One region of the Buttiauxella sp. 3AFRM03 genome, then DNA from elsewhere that is predicted to be linked to it. Evidence: predicted binding sites of a transcription regulator. Region 1 holds the regulator's gene; the other holds the start of a gene.
What was found. Region 1 encodes CRP, which controls carbon source genes, mostly activating them, when cyclic AMP is high. Its sites were predicted from a motif close to ATGTGANNNNNNTCACAT; they were not measured.

Region 2: D8682_RS16520 (glutathione S-transferase) is a predicted target of CRP. The motif match lies at 3,186-3,203, and genes of this name have one in related genera.

The regions. Positions count from the first base shown of each region.
Region 1 covers NZ_CP033076.1:3,397,135-3,403,359, forward strand. Annotated here, with positions in the region: gene D8682_RS17205 (putative adenosine monophosphate-protein transferase Fic) at 1-81, shown strand, start outside; gene pabA (aminodeoxychorismate synthase component 2) at 114-677, shown strand; gene D8682_RS17215 (aspartate aminotransferase family protein) at 778-1,998, shown strand; gene D8682_RS17220 (YccS/YhfK family putative transporter) at 2,002-4,086, opposite strand; gene crp (cAMP-activated global transcriptional regulator CRP) at 4,178-4,810, opposite strand; gene D8682_RS17230 (OsmC family protein) at 5,124-5,528, shown strand; gene D8682_RS17235 (phosphoribulokinase) at 5,546-6,225, opposite strand, start outside.
Region 2 covers NZ_CP033076.1:3,245,121-3,251,345, reverse strand. Annotated here, with positions in the region: gene mtlD (mannitol-1-phosphate 5-dehydrogenase) at 1-831, opposite strand, end outside; gene D8682_RS16525 (PTS mannitol transporter subunit IICBA) at 1,008-2,927, opposite strand; gene D8682_RS16520 (glutathione S-transferase) at 3,412-4,020, shown strand; gene selA (L-seryl-tRNA(Sec) selenium transferase) at 4,091-5,479, shown strand; gene selB (selenocysteine-specific translation elongation factor) at 5,476-6,225, shown strand, end outside.

The DNA of each region.
Region 1 (6,225 bases):
CAGGCTGGTGCGCTGGGTGAGCTGGCAGCGCTGACGGAGATTTTCACTAAAGTGGTGAGTGAAGCGTGCGAAAGCGAATAGAATAGCGCGGTTCTTTTTACTCCGGAGCCGCGATGCTACTGCTTATCGACAATTACGACTCATTCACCTGGAACCTTTATCAGTACTTTTGCGAATTAGGCGCGGAAGTAGTGGTGAAACGTAACGATGAGCTGACCCTTTCTGAAATCAGCGCGTTGGTACCTGAAAAACTGGTTATCTCTCCCGGACCTTGCACGCCAACTGAAGCGGGCATATCCCTTGCGGCGATTACTCACTTCGCCGGAAAGCTACCGATCCTCGGCGTTTGCCTTGGACACCAGGCGATTGCACAAGCATTTGGTGCAACCATTGTCCGTGCCGAAAAAGTGATGCACGGTAAAACCTCGGCTATCACCCATAACAATACTGGTGTTTTCAGCGGCCTGAACAACCCTCTGACCGTGACGCGTTATCACTCTTTGGTTATCGACCCGCCATCGTTACCTGAGTGTTTTGAAGTGACAGCGTGGACGGATAAACAAGAAATTATGGGTATTCGTCATCGCGAACTGGCGCTGGAGGGTGTGCAGTTTCACCCGGAAAGTATTCTCAGCGAGCAGGGGCATCAACTGTTAGCCAATTTCCTGAAGTATTGATTTTTTATTGCCAATAAATGATTTTTTATGCATATTTCATGATTATATTTTCACGTGTCTCTCATGAAGTTTTTATGCGTAAAAAGGGGATAGGCAATAAATGGCAACTGAACAATCCGCAATTACCCGCGCAACTTTCGATGAAGTGATTCTGCCGATTTATGCACCGGCTGAATTTATCCCGGTAAAAGGTCAGGGAAGCCGCGTTTGGGATCAACAAGGGAAAGAGTATGTTGATTTCGCGGGCGGCATCGCAGTCACGGCGCTGGGCCACTGCCATCCCACGCTTGTGGAAGCGTTAAAAAGCCAGGGCGAAAAGCTATGGCATACCAGCAATGTTTTCACCAACGAACCTGCGTTGCGCCTCGGGCGTAAGCTGATTGATGCCACTTTTGCTGAGCGCGTGCTGTTTATGAACTCCGGCACTGAAGCGAATGAAACCGCCTTTAAACTGGCGCGTTATTACGCTTCTACACGCCATAGCCCTTACAAAACCAAAATTATCGCCTTCCATAACGCCTTCCACGGTCGCTCGCTGTTTACCGTTTCTGTTGGTGGCCAGCCAAAATATTCCGACGGATTTGGCCCGAAACCCGCCGATATTATCCATGTCCCGTTTAACGATTTACATGCAGTAAAAGCGGTGATGGACGATCACACCTGCGCGGTGGTGGTGGAGCCAATTCAGGGCGAGGGCGGCGTAACGGCGGCGACACCAGAATTCCTGCAAGGCTTGCGTGCCTTGTGCGATGAGCACAAAGCGTTGTTGGTATTCGATGAAGTTCAGTGCGGCATGGGGCGTATCGGCGAGTTGTTCGCGTATATGCATTACGGCGTGACGCCAGATATTTTGACCAGCGCTAAAGCGCTCGGCGGCGGTTTCCCGGTAAGCGTTATGCTGACGACGCAGGAAATCGCTTCTGCATTCCATGTCGGCACCCACGGTTCCACTTACGGCGGAAACCCGCTGGCGTGTGCGGTGGCAGGGGCAGCATTTGATGTTATCAACACGCCGGAAGTGTTGAATGGCGTTACGGAAAAACGCCAGCTGTTCGTCAAGCATTTGCAGCACATTGACGAGCAGTTTGATGTGTTCAGCGATATTCGCGGTATGGGTTTGCTGATTGGCGCTGAGCTGAAACCGCAATACCAAGGCCGTGCACGTGAATTCCTGCATGCCGCTGCTCAGGAAGGGGTGATGGTGTTGAATGCCGGTCCTGATGTTATGCGCTTCGCGCCAGCCTTGATTGTTGAAAATGCCGATATTGATGAAGGTATGGCGCGCTTTGCAAAAGCAGTGGCGAAGATCGTTAACGGATAGTCGTTAATCCGACCGCCGCAAGCGGTTCAGCCAGATACCATGATGTGGCCGCTGACGCCATGCAACCGAAGAAATAGTGTGCATGGTGCTGAGGTGGCCCAAAATCCGCTGTAAATGTTGTTCCATCGTGCTCAATGGCCCACTCGGAAGCCCTTCCAGTGGGTCAAGAATATTCGCATCCTGGGTTTCGCCAGGCCCATCATATTGCAGCCGCTGCTGGCATCGTTGCAGCGCAATTTCACACGACTGCAAATAGCGCTGGGCTAAATCCGGTGTCAGCATGTTGTGCTCGCGCGCAAGCGTAGTCATGGCGTTGATGTGCTCGACAATAAACTGGCTGTGCGTCACCCACAATTTCATATCTGCCAGGTAATGCGAGTTAAAACCGGGTTCCTGCATCGCCTGATTCAGTGAGTTAAACAGCGCATTATGGGCTTGATTGACCTTCATTCGTTGCCAGGCTAGCGGCGTGGGTTCGGGATCGTTGCTCAGAATCAGGCGAATCGCGTCCTGGTCTTTTTCAAGCGCGTCGTGGGCGTTCTGGCGCAACAAACCGCTTTGCCACTGCGGCCACAGCCAAACCATGCCACCGAAGGCAATCAAACAGCCGAGCAGAGTATCAATCAAGCGCGGGACGATAAATTGCTCGGCGCTGAGTGTGAGCAGTTGCAGGGTATATACCGCCGTCACGGTAAAACCAATCGTCGCCCAGCCATAGCTCTGGCGAATAAACAAATAGCTGACCAGCGTAATGACCAGCATCGCGGCCAGGGCAATGCTTTGTGGGAAGTGAAAGTGCAGGGCGATACCCGCAATAGCCAGGCCAGCAATGGTCCCTGCCGAACGGTGAAGAATGCGCACCCGCGTGGCACCGTAGCCGTTTTGCGTAACGAACATCACCGTCATTAAAATCCAGTAGGGTTTCGGCAGATGTAAAAATGCCCCGAAAAGACTGGCGATGGTTAGCATTACGCCTAGTCGGGCGGCGTTGCGCAGGGCGGCAGATTTCAACGACAAATAGCTTTTCAGTGCTGCCCACAGCGGTAAACGGCGCTGCCGGTCTTCCATTAAATCACGGGCGTACAGAGGGCGTTGGATGCGCAGCACGCGGGCGATACGGCTGAAGTGATAATGACAAAACTGCCCAACCGGGTTGTCCGGATTCTGGCGAGCAATTTTCTCGAGGGCTTCAATTTGTTTCTCCATCGTAAAACGCTGTGGGTAACGATGGTAGAGAATGTCATCGGCCAATACGCGCAAGCGTGCCGCAATGGTCTGCGCATTCCAGCGAATAACCGCTTCTGCATGGCTTTTCGCGACAAGTTTTTGCACCTCGGCAGGCTGGTGCAAACTGACGGAGATGTGCTCCTGCAAATCTAACGCTATCTGAAAAGAGCGTAACAAATGTTTGTAACCGTTCTGCTGATTCGCCGACAGCATATGCAGCTGTTGGTAGCAGATGGTGATCAGGTCTACGGCTTTTTGCTGGCGAGCCAGCAGTGGAGGCAGCGCTGTTTCGGGATCAGCATGTTGTGTCAGCATGCCGTATTTGGCTTCACAGTACTCCGCCAATTGGCGATAGAGCAGGCTTAACGTTTCGCGCAGCGGCTGCTCACGCCACATCCAGAACCAAAACCAGTTAAAGACTCCGTACCAAATCGTGCCGGAGACATATAACACCATCGGCTTCCAGATAGGCATATTGCCGGCCATGCTTAGCGTAAAGATGGCCGCAATCAGCGATGCCGGAAGCAAACGTGCGTGCAGGGCGCTGATTTCAGCGGTGACGCCTAACAAGAGCGCCATCACCATAAGAATGATGGGCAATGGGACCGCGGTGTAGAGCAGCAAAAGCTGCATGATTAAACTGCTGGTCGCAAAAAGAGTGCCGCCAACAATCAGGCGTTTAAAAAAACGCTTATGGGGTGTATCCAGACCAGCAATGTTGCAACAAGCGGGCACTAACGAGAAAAGCAGACCTAACTGCAAATTCCCCAGTAGTAAACCGATCCCCACAGGAAGGCACAGCACCAGCGTTTGCCGCAGTGCATAGTTAACTTCAGGGTGATAGATTAATCTTCTCCACATATGCTTGTCATACTTTGTGTTGCAGGTGTTTGGATTTTAAAGACAAAAAAAGGCGTGTCCATAAAGCAACACGCCTTTTTTGAAACGGAAATTAACGAGTGCCGTAAACGACGATCGTTTTGCCGTGAGCGGAGATCAGGTTCTGATCTTCCAGCATTTTCAAGATACGACCGACAGTTTCACGAGAACAACCGACGATCTGACCAATTTCCTGACGGGTAATTTTAATCTGCATACCGTCTGGGTGAGTCATTGCATCAGGCTGTTTTGCCAGGTTCAACAGTGTCTGCGCGATACGACCAGTCACATCGAGGAATGCCAGGTTACCGACTTTCTCAGAAGTGACTTGCAGACGACGAGCCATCTGGGAAGAAAGACGCATCAGAATGTCTGGGTTTACCTGGATCAGCTGGCGGAATTTTTTATAGGAAATTTCAGCCACTTCACAGGCAGATTTAGCACGGACCCAGGCACTACGTTCCTGGCCTTCTTCGAACAGCCCTAACTCACCAATAAAGTCGCCCTGATTCAGATAGGAGAGGATCATTTCCTTGCCCTCTTCATCTTTGATCAGAACAGCTACAGAGCCCTTGACGATGTAATACAGCGTCTCTGCTTTTTCACCCTGGTGGATCAGTGTGCTCTTCGATGGATACTTATGAATGTGGCAATGGGACAAGAACCATTCGAGAGTCGGGTCTGTTTGCGGTTTGCCAAGCACCATGCGCGGTTATCCTCTGTTTATAACTGGCTACCAACGACAGGACGCTAAACATCCTGTCTGGCGTTGCAAGTATTAGAATATTCCCCACTTTGGGGAGATGGCATGCAAGTCATTCTTGCTGCCTGTAATTAGTGACGTCCTTTGCATCTATGCATTACGTCAATGTATCAATGTAGCATCCGGATTGTTTTAGCATAGCTTTTGGCAGGTGTCTCCTATTGTCTCGTTTCAGCATGACGTAGGTCGCCTTCCGTTGCCAGTTTTGCTGCATCCGCGTACTCTGGAAGGTAATTTTTTCAATGGGAGAAGCAACATGCAGGCACGTGTGAAATGGGTTGAAGGGTTAACTTTCCTTGGTGAATCCGCTTCAGGACACCAGATTCTGATGGACGGTAATTCTGGCGATAAAGCACCGAGCCCGATGGAAATGGTACTGATGGCTGCCGGGGGTTGCAGTGCAATCGACGTGGTTTCTATTTTGCAAAAAGGCCGCTACGACGTCACCGACTGCGAAGTGAAATTGACCTCTGAGCGTCGCGAAGAAGCTCCTCGTCTTTTTACTCACATCAACCTGCATTTCATCGTGACAGGCAAAGAGCTAAAAGATAACGCGGTTTCCCGCGCGGTTGATTTATCTGCTGAGAAGTATTGCTCTGTTGCACTGATGCTGGAAAAAGCCGTAAATATCACGCACAGCTACGAAGTCATTGAAGGCTAGTGTGCAAAACAGGGCGGTTACTCGCCGCCCTGATTATTGATATTTCGTCCTTCCGCCAGACGCTTCACTAACGGCGTCATGATCAATTCCATCGCCAGCCCCATTTTGCCGCCCGGTACCACTATTGTATTGATGTGGGAAATGAATGAGCCTTGCAACATGGCGAGCAAGTAGGGGAAATCGATGTCATCCAACCCGCGAAAATGAATCACCACAAAACTTTCATCCAGCGATGGAATTCCGCGTGCAGCAAACGGGTTAGAGGTATCGACAGTCGGGACACGCTGGAAGTTAATGTGCGTGCGTGAAAATTGTGGCGTGATGTAATTGATGTAGTCGTCCATTGAGCGCACCACTGAATCCATCACCGCTTCCCGGGAATGCCCACGTTCGCTGGTATCACGCACCAGTTTTTGAATCCATTCCAGGTTGACAATCGGCACTACGCCAACCAGCAAGTCGACGGCATTCGCCACATCGTGCTGTGGGGTGACGACTCCACCGTGCAATCCTTCATAGAACAACACATCGGTCGGTTCAGGCAGCGATTGCCACGGTGTAAACGTCCCAGGAATTTGGTTCCAGGGGACGGCTTCGTCATAGGTATGAAGATACTTACGCGATTTACCTTGCCCGGTTTTTCCGTACTCGATAAACGTTTGTTCCAGCAGGCCGAAGTCATTCGCTTCCGGACCGA
Region 2 (6,225 bases), 150 kb from region 1:
GATTTTCTGGATATAGGCCGCATGCTTGTCTGCATCAAAGCCATAACGCTTGATCAGCACCGCACCACTTTCATCCATTGCGCCTTTCACCACCGCACGGATTTTCTCATCGAGAATCGCATCGCGAATGGTCTGGAGACCCGCAAGCTGACCAAGGTACGCGGTTATAGCATGGCCGGTATTCAGCGTGAAGAGTTTACGCTCAACAAACGCCATCAGATTATCAGTAAGTTCCATGCCAGGAATGTTTGGCAGGTCACCTTTGAACTGAGTTTTATCAACAATCCATTCGCTGAATGTTTCAACTGTGACTTCAAGCGGATCGTTAGTGGCAGATTCAGAAGGAGGCACGATGCGGTCAACCGCGGAATCCACGAAGCCAACATGCTGCTCAACCCAGGCTTGATCATCCTCAGAAAGCGCCTTCATCACATGCGCTTTAAGCTGGCTGGTGCCACGCACCATATTCTCGCAAGCGATAATGTTCAGTGGTTTTTCATTACCATTGGTGCGACGCAGAACCAGCCCTTTTGCCACTGCTGGCGCGATACGTTCCAGCACGACTGGTCCAACAGCCGTGGTGACCAGGTCAACTTCTGCAATCAGCGTGACGACCTCGTCACCGATGCTGCTGACGGCATTCACATTAGAAACGGTATCGATTTGCTTTTGCTCGCCCACCACGTGAACCTGGTAGCTATGGCGCGCGTTCAGCGCATCAAGAACGGTTTGGTTGACGTCCGCAAAGGTCAGTTGGATACCGGCATCTGCCAGCAGTTTGCCGATAAAGCCACGTCCGATATTACCTGCGCCAAAATGTAATGCTTTCATGTCGTTCACCTTCTTAAATTTGAATCACCCGAGAGGGTTCGGGTGAGGAGGTATGCGGTGCTGACCACCCTCACCCTAACCCTCTCCCTGAGGGAGAGGGGACTAGATCGGTATTCACCCTCTCCTGGGGGAGAGGGCCGGGGTGAGGGCGACCGGAGCCACCCACACCACCACTGCTACTTCTTACCTGCCAGCAGGTCGAGCACTTCCTGAACACTGGTGGTGTTAGCCAGGCGCTCAATCACTGACTCATCATCCAGCGCGTTGGTCAGGCTGGTGATAACCTGGATGTGTTCGTTATTGCGAGCGGCAATACCGATAACCAGGCGGGCAATATCATCAGGTTCTTCACCGAAGTGAACACCATGCGGATACTGGCAGAACACAACGCCAGTTTTCAGGACGCGGTCTTTCGCTTCAACCGTACCGTGCGGAACGGCAATGCCTTCGCCCAGATAAGTTGGGGTCAGTTTTTCACGTTCAAACATCGCATCAACATATTCAGGCTGTACGTAACCGCCGTTCACCAGTTGCTCACCGGCAAAGCGAATCGCTTCTTCTTTGGTTGTCGCAGTCAGGCCAAGGAACACGTTACCGGCACCAAGGCGGAACAACCCTTCTTCGCTTGGCACAAAGCTGTCTTCCAGGCTGCTCATCACCTTAACTTCTTTCTCGCTCAGGTTATGAGAGGCCACCAGACGCTCGGTCAGGTTGGAGTACAGGCTGCTGTCGAGGAAGTTAGTCAGGGAAATATGCTGTGCCTGTGGAACCTGGCGCATCGCACGTTCGGTCAGGTCACGGTGCGTAATCACCAGGTCAACGTCATCCGGCAAACTGTTGATTGCACAGTTAGTAACGGAGATATTTTTCAGACCCGCATCGCTGACTTTCTTACGCAGCACACCCGCACCCATCGCACTTGAACCCATGCCTGCATCGCACGCTACGATGATTTTACGTACGTGGCTGAGGTCGTTAGACAGACCAGCACCGACCGCCAGTGGCGTAGCGCCGCCTTTGGATTCAGCTTTCATCTCTTCCATACGGCGAGCCGCTGCTTCGATATCGTCTTCTTCTTTAACCTTGCTTGTTTTCAGCAAGATGGCAGAAACCACGAAGGACACGGCTGTTGCTGCAACGATTGCCGCGATGTTAGCGAAGTAAGCACCTTTTGGCGTCATCGCCAGAATCGCGAGTATTGAACCCGGAGATGCCGGAGAAACCAGGCCGCCGTTCAGAATAGTCAGCGTAAACACGCCAGTCATACCGCCGAGAATAACGGCGAGGATCAGACGTGGGTTCATCAGCACATATGGGAAGTAAATTTCGTGGATACCGCCCAGGAAGTGGATGATTGCCGCGCCGCCCGCAGACTGCTTAGCATTACCGCGACCGAAGAACATGTACGCCATCAGCACGCCCATACCAGGGCCTGGGTTTGCTTCAATCAGGAAGAAGATTGATTTGCCCAGCTCGTGGGACTGCTGAATACCCAGCGGCGAGAAGATACCGTGGTTGATTGCGTTGTTCAGGAACAGGATTTTCGCAGGTTCTACGAAGATAGACGCCAGCGGCAGCATGTCATGGACAACCATGAAGTTAACGCCCGCCGCCAGAATTTTGGACAGGACTTCAACCGCAGGGCCGATACCCATGAACGCCAGAATCGCCAGAATCATACCGATGATGCCAGCGGAGAAGTTGTTCACCAGCATTTCAAAGCCGGATTTGATCTTGCCATCAACCCATGCGTCAAAATGTTTAATTGCCCAACCACCCAGAGGACCGGCAATCATCGCACCGAGGAACATCGGCATATCCGCACCGACGATAACACCCATAGTGGTGATCGCACCGACCACACCACCACGGTCGCCACCGATTAAGCGACCACCGGTAAAACCGATGAGCAACGGCAGCAGGTAAGTAATCATCGGGCCAACCAGTTTCGCCAGTGTCTCGCTTGGCAACCAACCAGTTGGAATAAATAACGCCGTGATAATACCCCAGGCGATAAATGCGCCGATGTTTGGCATTACCATGTTACTCAGGAAACGACCAAAGCTTTGCACTCTGATCTTGATATCGGATGACATACGCACACCCCTTATTGTGTTCACGTGCTGAAAAAGCAGCCCGAGGTTTATTGTTAATGTGGTGGCAAGCAGTGCTGCCAGATGCTCTAAGTGAGGCGAATCTGGCACTGAATCGTTAAGCTGTCCAGTACACGGGATTTTATGTGATATAGATCACTCATCACTGGGTGTAACGAAGCATGTTCAGGAGATCTTGATCACATAATTGATGTGTAAAAAAAACACAGCAGCTATTTTTTGCGCTGAATTGACTCACACGTGTGATTAAAATCACATTTCTCGATTATCACTTTGTTATTTATATGTGACATTAATCACAAAATATCTTCATCGAAATTTTCCTACTGCTCTCCAGGGCAGTCATCGCGAAAGCGTTCATTTCATTTTGTTATAAAATTACAGCGCAGCGGCAGGCGACTCTTCACTACTTTTTCATGCATCCTGATCCATACTTACCGTTTGTCGATTAAAAATGGACGATGTAATGAAACTTATCGGTAATTACACCAGCCCGTATGTGCGCAAAATATCGGTGATACTGCTGGAAAAAGGCATCACTTTTGAATTCGTAAACGACAACCCGTGGACATCCGAAAGCACCACGCCCCATTACAATCCGCTGGGCAAAGTACCTGCGCTGGTCACCGACGAGGGCGAATACTGGTTCGACTCCCCGGTGATTGCGGAATACCTCGAGCTGTTGAATATTGCCCCAACTCTTATCCCGCGTGAGCCTCAAGCCGCATTACAAATGCGCCAAATGGAGGCCCTTGCCGATGGCATCATGGATGCCGCTCTGGTTTCAGTACGCGAACGCCAGCGCCCAATCGAACAGCAATCTGAAGTCGAACTGCTTCGCCAACGGGAAAAAATTAGCCGTGGCCTGACGCTGCTCGAACAATACGCCGCGGATAAAAAACTGAATGCCGAAAACCTGTGTGTGGCAACCATTGCGGTGGCATGTGCAGTGGGATATCTCAATTTCCGCCGCGTTTCCCCAGGCTGGTGTGTAGAGCGGCCACATCTGGTGAAACTGGTCGAGAAACTTTTCGAACGGGAAAGTTTTGCCAGGACAGAACCGCCAACAGCATGATCTCCCGCCATGACAGGGGGCCAACTCCCCCTGTAAACTAATGCGAAATTTCACCACTCTGCGGCTTGTTATGACTACCCATCGCACCTTGTACAGCCAACTTCCTGCCATCGACAAACTGTTACGTGATACCTCATTTTGCGAGGTGCTGCGCAATTTTGGCCACTCTCAGGTGGTTAATACCTTACGCACGATGCTGGAAACCGCGCGCGAGCATATCCGCACTCAGGAACAACTGCCTGACTGGAATGACGATTGGGCAGCACAAGTGCAGGCACGTCTTGAATCGGGCCTGCGCAGCGCGTTGCAGCCGGTGTTTAACCTGACGGGCACGGTACTGCATACCAATCTTGGCCGTGCATTGCAGTCTGAAGCGGCAATTGAAGCTGTGACACAAGTGATGCGCACTCCCGTCACGCTGGAATATGACTTAGACGGCGCGGAACGTGGGCATCGCGATAAAGCGCTGGCATCCCTGCTTTGCGAGCTGACCGGTGCGGAAGATGCCTGCATCGTCAATAACAACGCGGCGGCGGTGCTGTTGATGCTGGCGGCCTGCGCCAGTGGCGAAGAAGTCGTGGTATCTCGTGGTGAACTGGTGGAAATCGGTGGAGCATTCCGTATCCCGGATGTGATGCGCCAGGCAGGCTGCCAGCTGGTCGAAGTCGGCACCACCAACCGCACACATTTGAAAGACTACCGTCAGGCCGCCGGTGAAAACACCGCGTTACTGATGAAAGTCCACACCAGTAACTACCAAATTGCGGGCTTTACTAAAGCAGTCGACGAAGCCGAGCTTGTCGAGCTAGGCAACGAGCTGAACATTCCTGTTGTGACTGACCTCGGTAGCGGTTCACTGGTTGATCTCAGCCAGTGGGGCTTGCCGGAAGAACCGATGCCGCAACAGCTAATTGCCGCAGGCGTAAGCCTGGTGAGTTTCTCCGGCGACAAACTGCTTGGTGGTCCTCAAGCGGGCATTATCGTTGGCAAAAAAGAGCTGATTGCCCGCATTCAGCAACATCCTCTCAAACGCGCGTTGCGCGCCGATAAAATGACACTTGCGGCACTGGAAGCCACATTACGTCTGTATCAACATCCAGAAACGCTGGTTGAAAGATTGCCGACATTACGCCTGTTAACGCGTGATGCCAGTGAAATCACAGACCTTGCACAGCGTCTGTTGCCTGCTTTTGAGGGTAAATATGGCGAGCAGTTTACTGTTTGCGTCGAGCCTTGCTTATCGCAAATTGGCAGCGGATCGCTACCGGTTGACCGCTTACCCAGCTCAGCGCTGACTTTCACACCAAAAGATGGCCGCGGCACCACGCTAAACACGCTGGTAGAGAACCTGCGCGATTCATCCACACCGATTATTGGCCGCATCAACGATGGGCGTTTATGGCTGGATTTACGCTGTCTGGAAGATGAAGCTGGTTTCATGGAGAGCCTGAACCGATGATTATTGCCACCGCCGGTCACGTTGACCACGGCAAAACCACCCTGCTGCAAGCCATAACTGGCGTGAATGCTGACCGTCTGCCAGAGGAAAAAAAACGCGGCATGACCATCGACCTCGGTTACGCCTACTGGCCGCAACCCGATGGCCGCATTCCTGGTTTTATTGATGTGCCAGGACATGAAAAATTCCTCGCCAATATGCTGGCGGGCGTGGGTGGAATCGATCACGCGCTGTTAGTGGTGGCATGCGATGATGGAGTGATGGCGCAAACACGCGAACATCTGGCCATCCTGCAATTAACCGGGAAACCGTCGCTCACTGTCGCCTTAACCAAAGCCGACCGCGTGAGTGAATCGCGTATTGATGAAGTGCGCGAAGCCGTACTAGCAACACTCAGTGAATTTGGCTGGCAAGATGCCACTTTATTTGTCACCGCAGCCACCAGTGGTAGCGGAATTGACGAACTACGTGCGCACCTCCTTTCATTGCCCGAACGTGCACATCCGCGTCAGCACCGCTTCCGCCTCGCCATTGACCGCGCTTTTACCGTAAAAGGTTCTGGCCTGGTGGCGACCGGCACGGCGTTAAGTGGCGAAGTGAAGGTGGGCGATTCATTGTGGCTAACTGGTGCCGATAAACCGATGCGCGTGCGCGGGCTGCATGCGCAAAACAGCAAAACTGACACCGCCTGTGCCGGGCAGCGTATCGCGCTCAATATCAGCGGCGATGCGGAAAAGCTCGATATC